3 regions of the Streptomyces sp. NPDC040545 genome follow, and region 2 is predicted to be linked to each of the others. Evidence: riboswitches for the same ligand, from Rfam matches in the RefSeq annotation. Region 2 holds a riboswitch; each other region holds the start of a gene.
The links. A riboswitch is a leader RNA that binds a small molecule or an ion and turns the genes downstream of it on or off. The one in region 2 is predicted to bind cyclic di-AMP.
Positions count from the first base shown of each region.

Region 1: it holds a riboswitch for cyclic di-AMP, as region 2 does, so the genes downstream of both, ACZ573_RS33520 (transglycosylase family protein) here and ACZ573_RS13585 (M23 family metallopeptidase) in region 2, are expected to answer to the same signal.
Region 3: it holds a riboswitch for cyclic di-AMP, as region 2 does, so the genes downstream of both, ACZ573_RS05735 (peptidoglycan DD-metalloendopeptidase family protein) here and ACZ573_RS13585 (M23 family metallopeptidase) in region 2, are expected to answer to the same signal.

Region 1 covers NZ_JBVIWA010000025.1:68,502-70,756, forward strand. Annotated here, with positions in the region: gene eno (phosphopyruvate hydratase) at 1-308, opposite strand, end outside; gene ACZ573_RS33520 (transglycosylase family protein) at 602-1,321, opposite strand; cyclic di-AMP (ydaO/yuaA leader) riboswitch at 1,325-1,497, opposite strand; gene ACZ573_RS33525 (transglycosylase family protein) at 1,774-2,255, opposite strand, start outside.
Region 2 covers NZ_JBVIWA010000005.1:257,557-259,811, reverse strand. Annotated here, with positions in the region: gene ACZ573_RS13590 (M16 family metallopeptidase) at 1-893, shown strand, start outside; cyclic di-AMP (ydaO/yuaA leader) riboswitch at 1,111-1,269, shown strand; gene ACZ573_RS13585 (M23 family metallopeptidase) at 1,283-2,086, shown strand.
Region 3 covers NZ_JBVIWA010000002.1:172,355-174,609, forward strand. Annotated here, with positions in the region: gene ACZ573_RS05730 (tyrosine-protein phosphatase) at 1-540, opposite strand, end outside; cyclic di-AMP (ydaO/yuaA leader) riboswitch at 855-1,031, shown strand; gene ACZ573_RS05735 (peptidoglycan DD-metalloendopeptidase family protein) at 1,034-2,005, shown strand; gene ACZ573_RS05740 (SGNH/GDSL hydrolase family protein) at 2,170-2,255, shown strand, end outside.

The DNA.
Region 1 (2,255 bases), on a different contig from region 2:
TTGTTGTCGGTGGCGTCCAGGTCGAACATGGCCTGGTCGATCAGGCGCTGCTCGGTGGCGTCGTAGCCGACGAGCTCCGGGCCGATCTGCTCGATGACGGCGAGGACGGCCTTCTCGACACCCTTGCCGAAGTAACGGTTGGGGTCACCGTCACGCAGCTCGATGGCCTCGAATGCACCGGTGGAGGCGCCGGACGGAACTGCAGCACGGCCGGTGCTGCCATCGTCGAGGCCCACCTCGACCTCGACCGTGGGGTTGCCTCGGGAGTCCAGGATTTCCCGGGCTACGACGACGTCGATGGACGGCACGAGCATCTCCTTCTGGGATGTGACGCTGAGTGTGCGGTGGCGTGTCAGGCCGTGGGATGGCCTTGCCGCCTAGAGCCTAACCGGCTCCGGGCACTGGGCCGCCCGACCGCCCGGACCCTGGGACGAAAAAGGGACCGAATACCCCTCTTCCGGGACATAGGTAGCTTGATCATCGGGCTTCGGGGGGCCACACGCAGCACCGCCCGGCGCGTGGGGCACGCGCCGGGCGGTGGAAATCCTGCACGGGGTCAGCTGACGCCGCGTACAGGTTTCGGCGGCTTCTGCCGCAGTGTTCAGCTGAGCTTCAGCTTCTGGCCCGGGAAGATCAGGTCGGCGTCGGAGACGATGTCCTTGTTCAGCTCGAAGAGCTTCTCCCAGCCGCCCTTGACGCCGTTGGCCTCGGCGATGGTGCCCAGGGTGTCGCCCGGCTTGACCTCGTACGAGCCGTTGCCGGTCTTCGGCGCGGCCGGAGCCTCGGCGCGCTCGGAGCGGGTGGTGGGAGCCTCGGGACGCTTGGTCTCCTTCGGCGCGGCCTTGGTCTCGGTCTTCGGCTTCTCGGCCTTCGGCTTCGACTGCGGCTTGGACTGCGGCTTGGACGATGCCGGGGCCTCGGAGCCGCCACCGGTGTAGGCGGAGTTCGACAGGCCCTTGCCGCAGGACGGCCAGGCACCCTTGCCCTGGCTCTTGAGGACCTTCTCCGCGATGGCTATCTGCTGCGACTTGGAGGCCTGGTTGGCCTGCGGGGCGTACGACTTGCCACCGAACCCGGCCCACGTGGAGGGCGAGAACTGCAGACCGCCGTAGTAGCCGTTGCCCGTGTTGATGGACCAGTTGCCGCCGGACTCGCACTGCGCGACCTTGTCCCACTCGGACGTGGTGGCGGCGCTGGCGGTGCCCGCGGCCATCAGGGGGGCGGCCACGGCCACACCGGCTACACCGGCGAGCGTGACGATCCGGACAGACCGCTCGATTGCAGTACCGCGACGGTGCTTGCCCTTGCCGGAAAGCAGCATGGAGTTTCTCCTCACCGACGCCTACGAGGTGAGCTGTCGGGTTCGGGCGAGTGAGTTGCCCGGCCGTGCGACCTAGCGCACGTCTTAACCCCAAGCCGGTGGCGTGACCGTCTCTCAACGGCCGCTCCCGGCACCTACCTTGGTTCCCCCGCTCCTGCCTTCGGCGCTTGACGCGACGACTGTTCCCCCCGTCCGCCGGCAGGATTCGGCGATGCGGTCGAAGGAGCTCGCGGTGGCGAGCGATTCAGAAGGTAGACAGGTCCCTCCCCGATGTTCAACGAGGAACATCGGGGAGAAACGGCCCCTACTTGCGCTCCCCGCAGGGGTGTTTGCGCAGGTGAGGACGGGGTTTGCGGAAGCCCCGGGGCGGGACACGCCAGTTGACCGGAAGAGACACATGTCTCACTTACAGAAATCCGACATTCGACTCTTTCCGGGTAACTGAACTGTCCTTATTGCGGAGTTAGGTCCAGGTTCTGGCCCGGCTTGATGAGGTCGGCGTCCTCGCCGATGACTTGCTCATTGGCCTGGTAGAGACCGTTCCAGCCCCCCTTTACGCCCTTGGCAACCGCGATGGTCGCCAGGCTGTCGCCCGCCTGGACCGTGTAGGTGGGGTCCGACGCGGCATCAGAGGGGGTCTCCGGCGCACCGCGGTGCTTGCCACTGCCCTCGACAGGAGTGGCGCCGGTGGTCTGCGGGACCGCCGGGGCCGCGGGGGCCGTCGGGTCGACCGGGGGCAGTCCCGGCGTGACGGGCGAGGTGGTGGGCACGGTCGGGTCCACCGGCAGCGTCGGCGCCGTCGGGTCGACGGGGGTCGGCGTGCCGGTCGGGCCGCCCGGCTGGACCGGAGCCGTCGGGTCGACCGGAGGCGTCGTCGGGACGTCCGGCGCGGGCATGACGGGCAGTCCGATGGACGGCGCGTCGGGTATCAGGA
Region 2 (2,255 bases):
AGCTCTCCAAGGAGCTCTTCCCGGCCACCCTGCGGATGTCCCGGCCGCGCCAGGGCACCGAGGAGACGGTCGCCCGGATCGACTCCGCCGCCGTACGCGCCTTCTACGAGGCCCACGTACGCCCCGCCACCGCCACCGCGGTGGTCGTCGGCGACCTGACCGGCATCGACCTGGACGCCGTGCTCGCGGACACCCTGGGCACCTGGACGGGCAACACCGCCGCGGCCCTCCCGGTGCCGCCGGTGACCGCCGACGACACCGGCCGCGTGGTCATCGTGGACCGGCCCGGCGCGGTCCAGACGCAGCTGCTGATCGGCCGGATCGGGGCGGACCGCCACGACCGGGTGTGGGCGGCCCAGGTGCTGGGCACGTACTGCCTGGGCGGCACCCTCACCTCGCGCCTGGACAAGGTGCTGCGCGAGGAGAAGGGGTACACCTACGGCGTGCGCGCCTTCGGCCAGGTGCTGCGCTCCACCGCGGACGGCAAGGGCGCCTCGATGCTCGCCATCAGCGGCTCGGTGGACACCCCGAACACCGGACCGGCGCTGGAGGACCTCTGGAAGGTGCTGCGCACCCTCGCGGAGGGCGGTCTGACCGACGCCGAACGCGATGTCGCCGTGCAGAACCTGGTGGGTGTGGCCCCGCTGAAGTTCGAGACGGCGGCCTCGGTCGCGGGCACCCTCGCCGACCAGGTCGAGCAGGAGCTGCCGGACGACTACCAGGCGCAGTTGTACGCCCAGCTCGCCGAAACGGGCACGGTGGAGGCGACCACGGCGGTCGTCAAGGCCTTCCCCGCGGACCGGCTGGTCACCGTCCTGGTGGGCGACGCGGCGCTGATCGAGGAGCCCGTGCGGGCTCTTGGGATCGGAGAGGTCACGGTCGTCTCCAACTGACCGGCGGGCGACGGCTCATTGAGGGCCGGCTGAAGGTTTCGGCAAGGGGTTCTGGTGACTTGGTCATCGGAACCCCTTTTGTCCGTTTAGTGGTGAGGTTGCTTTTATGTGGTGTGGCGTACGCAACAAAAAGCCGTGTCTGTTTGGCGATTGACTGATGATCCGCCTAGCGTCGGCCGTGCTGTCCGTCAGTTGTGCCCGCCGCACCCGCGGCACCGGGCAGCGATCGCCGAGTCCCCGTCAGGCGCGAGCCTGGGGAGCCGGGGACCCACATGAGTCCCTGGGGTGAATCGGACCCCCTCGCAAGAGGAGATCCGTAGGAGACCTTCCTGCTCCGAACCCGTCAGCTAACCCGGTAGGCGAGAAGGAAGGAAAGGATCAAACCCTTCATGGCGTTTGGCAGTCGTCCCGCTGGTACCGGTAAGCACCGTGGCTCCAGCCGTCTGAGCAAGAAGACCGCCGGCTACGCCGGTATCGCCGCGATCGCCACCACCGGTGTGGTCGGCTCGCTCGCCGCCCCGGCCTTCGCCGCGGACAACCACAGCAGCAACATCGGCCAGGACAACGGCCTGGGCGCCGTGGTCGTCGCCGAGGACCTCGCGGGTGACATCGCCGACCAGGCCGAGTCCCAGCACCGCGGAGCCGAGCAGGACGCCGTCAAGGCGCAGGCCGAGGCCGACGCGAAGCAGCGGGCCGCGGAGGCCAAGCGCCTTGCCGAGGCCAAGGCGAAGGTCGAGCGCGAGGCCGCCGAGCGCGCCGCCCGCGAGGAGGAGCGCAAGCGCCTCAACACCTTTGTCGCCCCGGTGGACGGCTCGTACGTCAGCACGCAGTACCACGCGGGCGGCGGCATGTGGTCCTCCGGCAGTCACACGGGGATCGACTTCCACGCCGCCTCCGGCACCTCGGTCCACGCGGTGGGCGTCGGTACCGTCGTCGAGGCCGGCTGGGGCGGCGCGTACGGCAACAACGTCGTCATCAAGCACAACGACGGCACCTACACCCAGTACGGGCACATGACCTCGCTGAACGTCTCCGTCGGCGAGCAGGTCACCCCGGGCCAGCAGATCGGCCTGTCGGGCTCCACGGGCAACTCCAGCGGCCCGCACCTGCACTTCGAGGCCCGCACGGGCTCGCAGTACGGCTCGGACATCGACCCGATTGCGTACCTGCGCTCGCACGGCGTCAGCCTCTGACCCCGCCTCGCACACCGCTTCACCGAAGACCCCGGCTCGGAGAGCCGGGGTCTTCGTGTTGCGTCCTTGTACAAATGTTTCGTATTTCTGGCCGCTCTCGGAAATTATCGTGTGTTGCAATAGAGTCGCAGCGCACGCATGTGCGTGCAATGAGGCTGGCAGTCGGAAA
Region 3 (2,255 bases), on a different contig from region 2:
GATCGCCTCGCGCTCGACGCCCAGCGCGAGCAGGGTGACGGCGATCGACAGGCCGGCCCGGTCCTTGCCGGCCGCGCAGTGCATCAGCGCGGGGACGCTGTCCTCGGCGAGGGCGTGCACGACCCGGCTGTGCTCGGCGGTGCGCTGCCGGATGATCCCGCGGTACGAGTGCGACATCCGGGCCGCGGCCTTGCCGTCGCCCAGGAGCTCGCGCAGCTGGACGAGGTCGCCGTCGCGGACCAGTCGCCAGAACTCCCGTCCGTCGGCCGGGTCGGAGAGCGGGATGTTGACGTTCCGCACGCCCGGCAGCTCGACGTCCGGCCCCTCCAGCGCGTGATCGGCGACGTTGCGGAAGTCGAAGATGGTGTGGAGACCGAGCGAGGCGAGGAATTCTGTATCGGTTTCGGTGGCATGCGCGAGATGTCCGCTTCGGAACAGTCGTCCTGTCCTGACCGTTCGGCCGTCAGAAGTCGGCAATCCGCCCACATCGCGGAAATTGCGCACTCCGGACAGCTCCGGCTCCTGTATCTGCTGGGTCAAAGCAACTCCTCCGCCATGTCGTGGACCCTCTGTCCGAATTACACTACTTGCGCCAACTTGCCATATCCGGAGGCGAGATCGGGCACGTCCCCGTGAGCCAGATCATACGGTGACCGTGAGTGCCTGATCGTCAAAGGTGAATGGCCGCGTCGGGGCGGCTGTTGGCGGTGCGGAATGGACGGAGGGTGACGGTAATTCCGTCGGTCCCTCATGCCTGTTATTCCGTCAGGGAATTCGCGGCTTGTTCCGTGCTGCCGCAAGGGATTACCTTCGCGATCGATCCGGGTGGACCGCCAAATCCTGCCGCCTCCCGGAAACCGCACCCGACCTATTCGCGCGGCAGGAGCGGGGGAACCAGGTAAGCCGCCGGCCCGGAGATCTTTTCTCCGGGAACGGCTCGGGGTGAAGCCGTCCATGTCCCGTACATGTACGGCCGGACATCTCCAGTCCGAACCCGACAGCTCACCTCGCAGGCGCCGGAGAGGAATTCGTCATGCCTGCAAAGGGTAAGCACCGCCGTCCCAAGTCCCTTTCCCTTTCCCGCGGTTTCGCCGTCGCCGGAACCGGTGGCGCGGCCCTCGCGCTGCCGCTGATCGGTGCCGCCGGCGCCCACGCGGCCGGCGCCCCGGCCGCCGCGAGCGCGGTGACCCCCGCGGTGGCGTCGCAGGCCCCCGTCGCCGTGCGGGCTGCCCCCGTCGCCGCAGTGCAGGCCGCGCCGACCCTCTACACCGTCGTGCCGGGCGACTACCTCTCCAAGATCGCCGCCGAGCGCCATCTGTCCGGCGGCTGGGAGCAGCTGTACGCCGACAACCGCGAGGCCGTCGGCGGCAACCCGTCGCTGATCCACCCGGGCCTGAAGCTGCACCTCGGCGGTCCCGCCGAGGCGGCTCCGGCCGAGGCGGAGGCCGAGGCCGCCCCGGCCCCCGAGGCCGACGCGAAGCCGGCCGCGCAGGCCGCGCCGGAGCCGGTCCGCGAGCAGGCCGAGCAGGCCGCCCCGGCGCAGCGGGAAGCCGCCGTCGAGTCCCCGGCCGAGGCCCCCGCCGCCGCGCCGCAGTCGGCCGCGGGCTTCGTGGCCCCGGTCAGCGGCGGCATCTCCACCCAGTACAAGGTCGCCGGCAGCATGTGGTCCTCCGGCTACCACACCGGCGTCGACTTCATCGCTGCCATGGGCACCACCGTCAAGGCCGTCGGCGCGGGCACCGTGGTCTCCGCCGGCTGGAGCGGCTCGTACGGCAACGAGATCGTCATCAGGCACGCGGACGGCAAGTACTCCCAGTACGCCCACCTGTCCCAGCTCTCCGTCTCCTCCGGCCAGAGCGTCACCGCCGGGCAGGCCATCGGCCTCTCCGGCTCCACCGGCAACTCGACCGGACCCCACCTCCACTTCGAGATCCGTACGACCCCGTCCTACGGCTCGGACATGGACCCGATCGCGTACCTCCGCTCGAAGGGCGCGAGCCTCTGACGGCACCCGCCGCCGGAGCGCCGACAGGGCGTGAGGCCGGGACCCGAGGGGGGTCCCGGCCTCACCTGTACTTATTCCTTATCCCTCGCGTGGTATAGATCACGGTCCGTCAACCCCTCATTACGTTGGCGTAGGTTGGTTACCGGAGTGAAGTATGGGTTCTCGTGGCAGCGACGACGACGAAACTCAAGACCATCGGCTCGTACGCGGCGATCGGGGACAGCTTCACCGAGGGTGTGGGGGACCCGGG